Regions from separate parts of the Nostoc sp. CmiVER01 genome, predicted to be linked through region 1. Evidence: predicted binding sites of a transcription regulator. Region 1 holds the regulator's gene; each other region holds the start of a gene.
What was found. The regulator NtcA, encoded in region 1, controls nitrogen genes in cyanobacteria. The targets are predictions, from matches to a motif close to TNTGTANNNNNNNNTACANA.

Region 1 (4,334 bases):
TCATGGTTTTGGAATCAGCAGTCGTTGTGGCTAGTACTGCGCCTCCCGAAAAAACCAATTGATTACGGGCTATATCGGTGAAAAATTCTATCTGCTTTTCTCCTCTAACGTAATTACCAGCCGAGAAAATCCGCACCACGTATTCTTGACCATCGCCAATTGGCTTGCTCAACTGGTCAATCCTATCCTGAGTCACGCGCAGTAGCTCTACATTTGCAGGATTCGCCCCAGGCTCACTTAATCTGAGGTTGGCGTTGCGATTGGCTTCTTGTAAAAGTTGTATCACTGCCTGACGAGCAGCAGCAGGTTGGGTAACACGAACTACAGCAGCAGCCAGAACTTGACTGCGAACTAAGGCTAGCTTACCTAGACGCAGATCGCGGTAGGACTGATAATATTTTTCCAACCTGGCAACTTCCATTTCTAGTTGCTCCTGTTGTGCTTCCAAGTCTTTGAGGCGTGATTCCCGTTTGGCAATTACTTGCTCTCGCGCTGCAACTTCTACATTACGCTTTTGAATTAATTGATCGAGTTGGGCAATTTTTTGATCGCGTACTTCTATGCCTTCTTGGCGATTGGCAAGTTCGCGATCGCGTTTTTCAATAGCTGTTTTGGCTTCGTCAATAGCTTTTTTAGCTTCAGCGTACAGTCGTTGACGCTCTGTCTTTAGTAGTTCAACTGCGGCCTGTAGCTCCTTTCTCTGATTGTAAACGCTTTGCAATTCAGCTATAGCTTTTTGGTATTGAGGTACAACTTGTTCTAGCTGACTTTGAGTGCGTTGGAGTTGAGTTTGAGTTTGAGCTTGTTGACTAATGGTGCGGTTCAACTGAGCTTGTGTTTGGCGTTGTTTGGCATTGGCCGCCTGCAAATATTGATTAATTACCTGCAAGTCTTGTTGTGCTTTTGTTTGGGCAATTCTTGCTTGGTTTAGCTCACTCTCTACCTGACTTTTTTGAGTTTCTGCGGTTTTTAGCTGTTCCCGCTTCTGTCTGAGGTCTGTTTGAATATCTTCTAATTCAAAGACTCCCTTTCGCAAGCCTTCGTCGGCAGCGAATAAAATCCCTAATGTTGATGCAGAAATCAAACCGCCCGTAAAAATAGTTACTAGTACAGCAGTATTTTTTGGACGTAGGTTAAAAAGTGAGAGGCGGGCTTTGCCAACTCGTGTGCCGATGCGATCGCCCACGGTTGCAATTACGCCTCCCAGAATTAAAATTGCTGCGATGAGGATGTATCCGGTGGTCATCTTTAGCTACCGAAATCCTTCCAGATACAGCCTACTACTTTTAAGCATTGTCTGGAAAGAAGTGGAAATTGGCAATAGCTGAAATTACTCAATTTTAGATTTACCTCTAGCTATTAGTGTCATTTTTCAAAATAAAACACGCGCCGATTCCCCTTTCTCCAATTGATTTTATGTAAATTGCCTACTTAAGGTAACAGGTTTGTGCACAGTAATTTTCTTTTTGTGGATAGAAATCATCTTTTTCTCACGTAAATCCCCTAGTAGCCTAGTAACAGTAACACGAGTTGAACCAATTGCTTCTGCGATCGCTTGATGAGATAACTTCAGATCAATTGTGATCCCATCTGCACAAGGAACTCCAAAATCTCGACAAAGAATTAGCAAAAAACTCACCAACCTAGAACCCATATCTCGGTGAGCGAGAGTTTCAATCATCATCTCTGTTTGTAAAATGCGCGAAGACAGACCTCGCAGCATTAACATTGATAATTCTGGATTTTCCTTGAGTGCTTGCTCTACTTGTTCAATTGGTGCTGACAGTAATTCCGCAGGCGTAAATGCAACCGCATGGTAAAACCGATCTGACTTATTTCCCGTCAGCAATGACAATACACCAAAAACACTATTTTCCCGCAGCAACGCTACCGTTATTTCCTCTCCTGCCTCATACACCCTGGAAAGTTTAACAGCACCTTTCAAAAGAAAATAAACTCGTTCGGCAGGATCGCCAGGAAAAAAGATCGTTTTATTGCGTTCAAACGTTTCCACAACTGGCGGAAACGCCCCGGTCGCCATCTGACGAAATACATTTGCTAGGGCTTTATCTTGTGTCACGATCATCTCCCTTCCCCTACCCAATGCCGGAAAAACAAAAACTGATTACCTAAGAATACACCCGAAAAATGAATAAAGCACCGTCAACCTTTCTGTACTTTCCTATACTCAAACTAATCTCTTCATAACTCTTTGTTTATAATGATACATAATTGGTGATCCTTTCAGCTACAAATTGTTGATAAGTACTTCCAATAGCAGTATTAAAAAGGGTTTTTTAAAGAACAAATAAAGTTATTTTGGAAATATCTTTAGGAAAAATCAAGATTTTTGTCATAGCAAACACTCTTACCAATATTCATTTTTGCAAAGCCTGTATAAAACAAAGACAAAACGTGCCTCAGATTCTAGTATGCTCCTAGATGATCGATCGCATTAACAATTTATATGCTAAATCTGACTGGAAAAAATGCTCTTGTTACAGGTATTGCCAATAACCGCTCGATCGCCTGGGGCATCGCCCAACAGTTGCACCTCGCCGGAGCAAACCTGGGTATTACTTACCTGCCCGATGAACGCGGCAAGATGGAGAAAAAAGTTGCGGAATTGGTAGAACCCCTCAACCCCAGCTTATTTGTTCCCTGTAATGTCCAAAATGATGAACAGATTCAATCTACCTTTGAGACAATCCGTGAAAAGTGGGGAAAGCTAGACATCCTCATCCATTGTCTTGCCTTTGCCAGCAAAGATGATTTGACTGGAGATTTTAGTCAAACCTCTCGTTCTGGCTTCAACACCGCCTTAGAAATTAGTACCTACTCACTGGTGCAGTTAACTGGTGCAGCTAAACCTTTGATGACAGAGGGAGGTAGTATCGTCACCCTCACATATTTAGGCGGTGTTAGGGCAATCCCTAACTATAATGTCATGGGAGTTGCCAAAGCTGGCTTAGAAATGAGTGTACGTTACCTAGCCGCCGAACTAGGGCCACAAAATATCCGCGTCAATGCCATTTCCGCAGGCCCCATCCGCACCTTGGCATCTTCAGCAGTGGGTGGGATTTTGGATATGATTCATCATGTAGAAGAAGTAGCTCCCCTACGACGCACCGTAACTCAGCTAGAAGTGGGTAATGCTGCCGCTTTCTTATGTAGTGATTTGTCTAGCGGCATTACCGGACAAATTCTATATGTAGATGCAGGATATGAAATTATGGGAATGTAAGATAATTTGGGGAGTGGAGAGTAGGGAGTGGGGAGTAGGGGGAGTAAGCGAAGAATTATTCTTGCCCATTCCCCATTCCCCATTCCCCATTCCCCATTCCCCATTCCCCATTCCCCACTCCCCATTCCTATGCAAACAACCAATCGTCAAGTTAATTCAAACTACGACCAGTCAACTAAAACCCCTCGGATTGCCACTGTTCACCGCACCACTGGCGAAACTAATGTGCAAGTTACCATCAATCTGGATGGTAGAGGAACTTGCACAGCAGCAACAGGTGTTCCGTTTTTAGATCACATGTTGCATCAAATTGCTTCCCACGGGCTGATTGATATAGATGTTCAAGCCAAGGGAGACTGGGAAATTGATGACCATCACACCAACGAAGATGTAGGTATTACCTTGGGTCAAGCCTTTAACCAAGCACTAGGGGACAGAAAAGGCATTGTCCGCTTTGGTAATTTTCTTGCGCCACTGGATGAAGCTTTAGTTCAGGTAGCGCTAGACTTTTCTGGACGCCCTCACCTGAGTTACGGCTTACAAATTCCTACCCAGCGTGTAGGAACCTATGACACTCAACTCGTACGCGAATTTTTTGTGGCACTGGTGAACCATAGCCAAATGACACTGCACATTCGGCAACTGGATGGCATTAATTCTCATCACATTATTGAAGCGACATTTAAGGCGTTTGCAAGAGCAACTCGGCTGGCGGTGGAAATTGACCCTCGTCGTGCTAGTCTAATTCCCAGTTCTAAAGGCGTTTTGTAAAGCTAACCAGAATTATTTGCTAGGACTAATATTTTTAGTGTTAACTCAGCTACTCTATTTACGACAATTGACACACAGGTTAGTGATGGTTATTATCAGCCTATTGGGTAACTTGTAATTAGTGCCAAGCTGGTAATTAGTAATTGAACTGAGATGAAGTCTGTTGCAGATGACCCTGATTCTCAACTTAATACGACGGATACTCCGCCAGTAGTCCTGACTTCTGAGTTGCGAAAAGTTTATCGCACTGGTTTTTGGCTAAATCAAAAAGTCGTATCTCTCAAAAACTGTTCTTTAACAGTTTATAAAGGTGAAACCT
Region 2 (4,334 bases), on a different contig from region 1:
CCTGGTTTTGTTACCCGGAAGCATTGCTCAATCACTGTCTGACGTGCAGTTGCTGGTAACTCATGGAAAAGAAAAACAGAAGTTACAGCATGAAAATAGTTATCTAGATAAGGTAACTCTTCGGCATTTGCTTGTAAAAGTTGTGGCAATTCTCCCGGAATTTGGGATAGTAGTTCATTTGCTTTACGCAAATAAGCTGGTGACAAATCCGTACCAAACAGGGATGCTTGCGGCAATGCTGCCCGAATCAACTTCAAAGTCCGCCCGGTTCCACAAGCTACATCCAAAATACGGGCTTGCCGTGGTGCAACTGGCTCAACTTTCAGCCCTTGCTTGAGAGGAGCGAGAATCCGCCGCCGCATTGGATCAGCTGCCCCACCAAAAAGAATTTCTACTTGTAAGTCATATAAATTAGCTGACAACTCACTCAAGTAGCCATTGCTTTGGTGATGGAAGTTTTGCACGTAGTAGCTGGGATAACCATCTGTGTCAATTTCGGGCGAAAAATCTTGGTAATTCTGTTGTTGAACCCGCTCCCACATTTGAGGGGAATCTAGCCATAGCAACGGATAGTAGCGGACAAAATCATCCCAAGGGTTGTCAAACAGCAAACTTTCTGGGTATATACCTTTTTGGGCATCTTGCCAGTCTGTTTCCAGCAACTGATTCAATCTCTGTTGAAGTTTGAGTAAAAGCTCATTCGGGATGGGTTTGGTCTTTTGTCCAAGTGTCGGATATACCAGGTTCATCAACCGTGAATTTAATATTTTGTGAGCCAGACCAAAGTAATTTTTGCCCTGCTGAAAGGTTTGATAAGTCAATTTAGTTAAACTCTCAGGCATAAAAATAGCTCAAGTTTTGATACGTTTATGTAAATAATTGTAACGAAAAATTACCTACTGTTGGAAAGGTAAAGGCTCCAAGGTGAGACAAATCTGAAGCTAGATGATTTTAGCTATCAAAGGTAGATTAGGAAAGATTTTTCGAACTTTCGGGAAAAATACCTAATATTGTCAGCAAAGGCAAACATAAACTTTTATAAAAAGTAGCTTATGTTACAGAATTTTTGCTATATTAGTTTACGAGGCAACCAAAAAATATATAACAAATAGAGAGGACTATGGTTATGTCTATCGCAGATAAATCTCGTGCGTTGATGGTGCGTGAACATCAGCAAGTTAAAAATCGCCAACAATCAATGCTGATGCGGGCTGCACAAGAACTTGGTCTTCCTGAAGAAGCATCCCACTACTGGAACCCGATTCAAGGGAAGGTAGACGCTAATACTCGGATGATTTATGGGCCAAGTCATGCTTCTATGAGCTAAGTTTCAGGAGTTTTAAGGTTGATTTGAGTGAAAGTCTCAACTGACAACTCTGGAAAAAAAGCCACCCTTTACTCTAGGGTGGCTAAACTTATATATTTAGATAGCTACGATACTTAATTAAGCATCGTAATAGAGGTAAAACTCGTAGGGATGAGGACGCAGCTGTAACTGCTTGACTTCGTTACCTAGCTTGTAGTCAATCCAATTTTCGATAAAGTCTTCCGTGAATACGCCTGATTCGGTCAAGAAGGCGTGATCTTTTTCTAGTGCTTGCAACGCCAGTTCTAAAGAACCTGGAGTTGAAGGAACTTTTGCTAGTTCTTCTGGAGAGAGTTCATAGATATTCTTATCTAAGGGTTCACCAGGATGGATTTTGTTCTTGATGCCATCAAGACCAGCACAAAGCATTGCAGCAAATGCTAAGTATGGGTTAGAAGTAGCATCTGGACAACGGAATTCTAAACGTTTGGCTTTAGGGTTAGTGCCAGATAAAGGAATACGGATAGAAGCAGAACGGTTCCCTTGGGAGTAGGCTAAGTTTACTGGTGCTTCATAACCAGGTACTAGGCGCTTGTATGAGTTGGTGCTAGGGTTGGTAATTGCCAACAGCGCTGGTGCGTGTTTGAGAAGACCACCAATGTAGTGCAATGCCATATCGCTCAAACCAGCATACTTATCACCTGCGAACAGAGGTTGTCCGTCTTTCCAAATGGATTGGTGACAGTGCATTCCCGAACCGTTGTCGCCAAAAATTGGTTTTGGCATGAAGGTGACGGTTTTGCCGTGTTTTTTGGCAACGTTCTTGATGACATATTTGTAAATCATCAACCAGTCAGCCGCTTCGATCAACTTGCCAAAGCGGAAACCTAGTTCGCACTGACCACCAGTAGCTACTTCGTGGTGATGCTTTTCAATAGGTACACCTAATTGTGCCATCGTCAACAGCATCTCTGTACGGATATCTTGAAAAGAATCCGTCGGTGAAACTGGGAAGTAACCTTCTTTGAAGCGTGGTTTGTAACCTAAGTTGGGTTTGTTCTCTGTACCAGCTTTACCGGAATTCCAAGCACCTTCTTCAGAGTCTAAGAAGTAGTAGCCTTCGTTGGCGGTTTGGGCAAACCTAGCATTGTCAAAGATAAAGAACTCAGCTTCAGGGCCAAAGAAAGCTGTGTCACCAACACCAGTGGAAACCAGGTAATCTATTGCTTTTTGGGCAATAACGCGTGGGCAACGATTGTACCATTCACCCGTGCGGGGTTCCTTAATACTACAAACTATACTTAGTGTTGGCACTTCCATGAATGGGTCGATCCAAGCAGTGTTGGGGTCGAGTACCATCGTCATATCCGATTCATTGATCGCTTTCCAACCCCGAATGCTGGAACCGTCAAAAGGTACGCCATCAGTGAATGCAGTCTCATCGATTTGGTTTTGATACAGTGTGAGGTGTTGCCAAGTCCCTACTGTATCGATGAATTTGAGATCAATCAGTTCAATTTTTTCATCTTGAATTTTTTTCAAGACTTCTTGGGGTGTTGTCATTGTTACTCCTTCTCTACCAATTTCCTAAAGTAAACCAGAATCTTACATTGCATCCTAACCCTGCTGATCTCAATCAGGCCGTGACACACCAGAAATATCTTAAATACTAGACATTAGCTGATTTTGTAGTTTGTGTTACAGATATCTAGATTATCAGGTTATATTAACCTTTCAGGGATCATCTGTACAAAACTGGAAAGTTCATCATATAGGGGTCAACTTTGGCATAGAATCCATAGATAGTGGATAAATTGTTTTTGTGCCGAATCTATTTTTAATAGCACAAAAATTTACTGGTGCATAAGTGCAGCCAAATAAATATCAAACCATAAATAGTAATGATTGGGAGAAGAAGGAATGCGCGATGCGGTAACAAGTTTAATTAAGAATTATGACTTAGCTGGTCGGTATTTTGACCGGAATGCGATCGATAGCCTAAAGTCTTACTTTGACAGTGGTACAGCACGAGTACAAGCGGCGGCGGCAATAAATACTAATGCGGCTGCACTTGTCAAGCAAGCTGGTTTAAAGTTATTTGAAGAACTGCCAGAATTGATTCGCCCTGGTGGAAATGCTTATACAACTCGTCGTTATGCAGCTTGTCTGCGGGATATGGACTACTATCTGCGCTATGCTACCTATGCGTTGGTTGCTGGAAACACCAATGTATTAGATGAGCGTGTGCTACAAGGGCTGCGGGAAACTTACAATTCTTTAGGAGTACCTATTGGACCTACAGTTCGTGGTATCCAAATTCTCAAGGATCTGATTAAGGAACAAGTGGCAGCAGCAGGTGTAGTTAATACTACTTTTGTGGATGAACCATTCGATCACATTACACGTGAGTTGAGCGAGATAGATATTTAGATTTTAGGTGGGCAAGGTGTCTACCCCGACATAAACATAAATAGCGATCGCACTTTGGTTCAATGGAGCGATCGCTTTTTTGTGAACTCTAGACGTTGAGAAGGGCTTTATTCAAGATTTTGCCCTTTGCGGGCAAAATCATAACTCTCTAAAATTAATGGCACTAATAAAAGCCCTAAGCTATGGAGAATAAGGGTTATAGCTTTTAATACCATTGATCATTAATTAGATACGTTAGGCGATCGCAGTTGGCTTTTGTTTCGGGTTCTAGGAAAAGGAGTATCAACAAGGAGTATTAAATTAGATGCGTCAGGCATCGCGGTTTGGTGGCTTGCAGATGCAGTGAAAAAATAGTTCAACTTTACTATCAAAGGTGCCCAATTGAATTAGATTTGAGGCATTTAAAAACTACTTTGGGTATGGATGTTTGACGATGTAAAACATCCATACCCAAGTCGGTGTGCCATAGGTCACGCCGTCGTCCCTAAATAGCGAAATATGCAGGTCATCAGCTTCATTTATCGCTTTAAATCTTCTGCCGTGAATTATTTATTTTCTGAACTCATTTTCCACCTTTTTCTATCTTTTTGAATATTTT
Region 3 (4,334 bases), on a different contig from region 1:
TTCCCATTCCCAATACCCCTCGAAACGATAAGATACTCTGGTTAAATCGGTAACAGGCAATGCGGTTAAAAATTTCACAATTTTTGCTTTCTATTGCGATCATCAGTGCTTTGATGTTGGGTGGATGTTCAACACAGCAAGTCGCATCTAATACGTCTTCTCCAATCTCGACAGCTACCTCGACCACAAGCGAGGCAAGCAGCAAGACAACTACTGAAGCAACATCTTCATCTGAAACTAATAGTGAGAGTATTCCTGGACTGGCAGATTTACCACGTCTCGATGGCAAGGCTACTGTGGTACTTACGGTTAAAGGCTCGCCGATTACTATCGAAGTAGATGGCACTGATGCCCCTATTACAGCAGGCAACTTCATAGATTTAGTACAGAAGGGTGTATACGATGGTTTAGTTTTCCATCGAGTTGTACGGGAACCCCAACCATTTGTTGTTCAAGGGGGCGATCCACAAAGTAAAGACCCGAAAGTTCCAGCAGATAGACTGGGAACTGGTAGTTATATTGACCCAAAAACGGGAAATGCTCGTTATATACCTTTAGAGGTTAAGGCGAAAGGTTCAGATACTCCGACTTACAATAAACCCTTTGATGCTACTGCTCAACCTGTCGTATTACCCCATAAACAGGGTGCAGTAGCGATGGCACGATCGCAAGCACCAGACTCCGCCTCTGCCCAGTTTTACTTTGCTTTAGCAGATTTGCCGTTCTTAGATGGTAACTATGCTGTGTTTGGCAATGTAACTCAAGGCTTTGATGTAGTAAACAAAATTAAGCAAGGCGATCGCATTGACTCCGCTAAAGTCACACAAGGTGCTGAAAATCTGAAAATATCAGGGAAGTAGAGGAAGAGGGCAGGGGGCAGGGGGAAAATAACTACTAACTCCTAAATTGACAAAGGTTGTTGTCACTGGTATTGGTTTAATTTCCGCCTTGGGTGGAAACTTAGAAGATAGCTGGCAAAATTTGCTAGCAAGTAAATCTGGAATTCGATTACATCAACCTTTTCCAGAATTTACACCACTTCCTCTAGGTTTGATTGGTCAACAACCATCTGAGTTGACAATGTTAACTCAGATGGTTGTAGCTTCTGCTTTACAAGATTCTGGCTTAGTTTCACATGCACCTGATTGTGCTGTAGTCATTGGATCGAGTCGCTCTTATCAAGCGTCTTGGGAAATCATGGCGCAGCAAATGTATAAAGATGTAGCGAATTTGTCCGTGTCCTCTTTTGGAAATTGGCTAGATACATTACCTCACATGAACGCGATCGCTACTGCAAGACAAATCGGTGCATCAGGTATAGTTTTAGCACCGATGGCAGCTTGTGCAACTGGAATTTGGGCGATTGCTCAAGCAGCTTTGCTTATTCAAACTGGGCAATGTCAACAGGCGATCGCTGGCGCAATAGAAGCGCCGATTACACCCCTAACTTTAGCTGGATTTCAGCAGATGGGTGCTTTGGCAAAAACTGGGGCTTATCCCTTTGATTTGCACCGGCAAGGCTTAGTGTTAGGCGAAGGCGCAGCTGTGTTTGTCTTGGAATCAGCAGAGTTGGCAAAACAGCGTCAAGCAAAAGTGTATGGTGAAATTCTCGGTTTTGGCTTAACTAACGATGCATATCATGGTAATTCACCAGAACCTGAAGGCAAAAGTGCGATCGCTGCTATCAAACAATGTCTAGAACGTAGTTGCCTCTCACCAACTGATATTGATTACATTCATGCTCATGGCACAGCTACCCAGCTAAATGACCAAATGGAGAGCATGGTAATCCAGCGTTTGTTTCCCCAAGGGGTGGCAGTTAGTTCCACCAAGGGAAGCTCAGGCCACACATTAGGAGCATCTGGAGCTTTAGGTGTGGCTTTTTCTCTCATGGCCTTAAAGCATCAAATATTACCACCTTGTGTAGGATTTCAGCAGCCGGAGTTTGATTTAGATATCGTTACATCTGCACGTTTAAGTAAAATTAGGCAAGTACTATGTTGCAGTTTTGGCTTTGGAGGACAGAATGCAGCGATCGCACTAGCAAGGTAAAAACTTGTCATTTTAACTATCTGACTGACGTTATATATAAGTTTTACTTAAGTTTTTGCTCTTGATATATAATTATCCTGCTTTTGTAGCAATAGCAGAATATAAAATATAAAACTGTAACAAAAACTACAAAAATTTTATTTCCCTAAAAAAAAGGATAAGCTAAATACAGATGATATCCGGTTCGTAAAGATACCGTGATTAGGAGAAAATTTTATGATTTCAAAATCTCTGTTGCTGCCAGAACCTGCTTCTCCAGCGCATATATGCCCATTTGATCAAGCATGTAGCTACTTAGAAGCGGCAGCTAAAGAATTAAATTTAAATCAGGGTTTGCTAGAAATTCTTAGCCACCCGCGTAAGGTTGTGACGGTTTCCATCCCCGTGAAATTAGATAATGGGGAAATACAGGTTCTTGCTGGACACCGGGTGCAACACTCCGATGTTTTAGGCCCCTACAAGGGTGGAACCCGTTACCATCCAGCAGTGACATTACGGGAAGTATCTGCTCTAGCAATGCTGATGACCTGGAAATGTGCTTTGTTAGGTATACCTTACGGTGGTGGGAAGGGTGGCATTCCCATAGATCCGAAACGCTACAGTGTTGGCGAACTAGAGCGAATCACCCGCCGTTATATCAGCGAGTTGATTAAAGATATTGGGCCTGCTGTAGATATTCCTGCTCCAGATATGGGTACTTCTGCCCGTGAGATGGCTTGGATGATGGACACTTACTCTGTGAATGTCGGTCATGCTGTACCAGGGGTTGTAACTGGAAAACCGCTTTCTATTGGTGGTTCGCTGGGACGAGAAATGGCAACCGGACGTGGCGTGATGATTATTGTCCGTGAGGCGCTGGCACAGCAAGGTAAATCCTTAGCAGGTATCCGAGTAGCTATTCAGGGTTTCGGTAACGTTGGCTGTGCCGCAGCAGAATTATTACATCAAGCAGGCGCGAAAGTTATTGCTGTTTCAACGGGTGCTGGAGGAATATTTTCCGAAGTCGGTCTTGATATTCCCAGGTTGAAAGTCTATGCTGCTGAAAATCGTAAGAGTATTATGGGTTTCCCGCAATCTGTACCAATTAGCAATGCAGATTTATTAACTTTGCCCTGCGATGTTTTAATACCGGCGGCTTTAGAAAACCAAATCACTGAAGAAAATGTGAATCAAGTGCAAGCACGAATTGTCGCAGAAGCAGCTAACGGGCCGATTACTCTTGAGGCTAACTTGGCGTTAGAGGCGCGGGGTGTGACAGTGCTACCCGATATATTGGCGAATGCTGGCGGTGTAGTAGTCAGTTATTTAGAGTGGGTGCAGGGTCTTTCCTATGTATTTTGGGATGAGGAACGCGTTAACCGCGAAATGGAGCATTTGATGGTACAAGCTTACCATCGGGTGATTCAGCAGTCGGAGATACGGCAAATTCCTCTGCGATTAGCTGCTTATACTTTAGGGGTAGGTAGAGTGGCTCAGGCGCTGACTGACAGAGGTCTTTATCCTTAAGATTTAGGCATGGGGTAGAAATGAGCAACTGTGCAGAAAGTTACGTTAAGGACTTAATGAGCCACTTTCAATACTGCGATCGCTTTCATTGAAGTAGCGGGAACTTTTCTGTAGACACGTTGTAGACAAAGTGTGGACGGTTTGCCTACACTTACGAAAACCACTTCCAACCAAGGCAATGCTCATCCCGTCCACTTCCCCCAGTCCTCGATCTGCTCGAAACATAATGCGGATATCCTCAGCACTCACATCACATCAGCGAACAGATGGGTGGACTGTTGCATAAAGCAATATAAATTCCTTAAGCAGCAATTTCTGGAGTTAGTTGAGCAACCTTGGTTCGCAAATTCTCCACGACCTTTCTTACATTTCCCATCTGCGGCTTATATCTTTGAGAACCTCTAGAAACTCATTTAAAACAGCAGATTGGTCGTCACGCCGCCAAAGCGCAACAATGCTGATTTTCAGGTTATTTCCTTCAATTGGTCTGTACACAACTCCCTGACGCTGAATATTTTGGGCATTTTTTAGCAGCAAAGACACCCCGACTCCACCCGCAACTAAACTCAATACGGTCAGCATCCAAGTTGCTTGTTGGACAACTTTTAATTCATGACCAAAAACCTGTTCACAAAAATTAATAATTTGATTATAGAAATGGATTACTTTTGGTGAAGGTAAAACAAAAGGTTCATTCGCTAATGCCTTGAGTGGAATTTGAGATTTAGCTACTAGTAGATGTGACTCAGGTAAAGCAATCACTAGTGGCTCTGACA

Region 2: glnA (type I glutamate--ammonia ligase) is a predicted target of NtcA. The motif match lies at 2,992-3,011, and genes of this name have one in related genera.
Region 3: RMZ43_RS31400 (Glu/Leu/Phe/Val family dehydrogenase) is a predicted target of NtcA. The motif match lies at 2,166-2,185, and genes of this name have one in related genera.

Annotation. Positions count from the first base shown of each region.
Region 1 covers NZ_JAVRBU020000012.1:234,372-238,705, forward strand. Annotated here, with positions in the region: gene RMZ43_RS22150 (DUF3084 domain-containing protein) at 1-1,246, opposite strand, end outside; gene ntcA (global nitrogen regulator NtcA) at 1,415-2,086, opposite strand; gene fabI (enoyl-ACP reductase FabI) at 2,468-3,244, shown strand; gene hisB (imidazoleglycerol-phosphate dehydratase HisB) at 3,374-4,015, shown strand; gene RMZ43_RS22170 (ABC transporter ATP-binding protein) at 4,169-4,334, shown strand, end outside.
Region 2 covers NZ_JAVRBU020000006.1:119,016-123,349, reverse strand. Annotated here, with positions in the region: gene RMZ43_RS11300 (class I SAM-dependent methyltransferase) at 1-842, opposite strand, end outside; gene RMZ43_RS11295 (hypothetical protein) at 1,127-1,327, shown strand; gene glnA (type I glutamate--ammonia ligase) at 1,445-2,869, opposite strand; gene apcB (allophycocyanin subunit beta) at 3,227-3,736, shown strand; gene RMZ43_RS11280 (putative quinol monooxygenase) at 4,299-4,334, opposite strand, start outside.
Region 3 covers NZ_JAVRBU020000024.1:1,698-6,031, forward strand. Annotated here, with positions in the region: gene RMZ43_RS31390 (peptidylprolyl isomerase) at 60-860, shown strand; gene RMZ43_RS31395 (beta-ketoacyl-ACP synthase) at 907-2,052, shown strand; gene RMZ43_RS31400 (Glu/Leu/Phe/Val family dehydrogenase) at 2,269-3,558, shown strand; gene RMZ43_RS31405 (hypothetical protein) at 3,604-3,783, opposite strand; gene RMZ43_RS31410 (LysR family transcriptional regulator) at 3,922-4,334, opposite strand, start outside.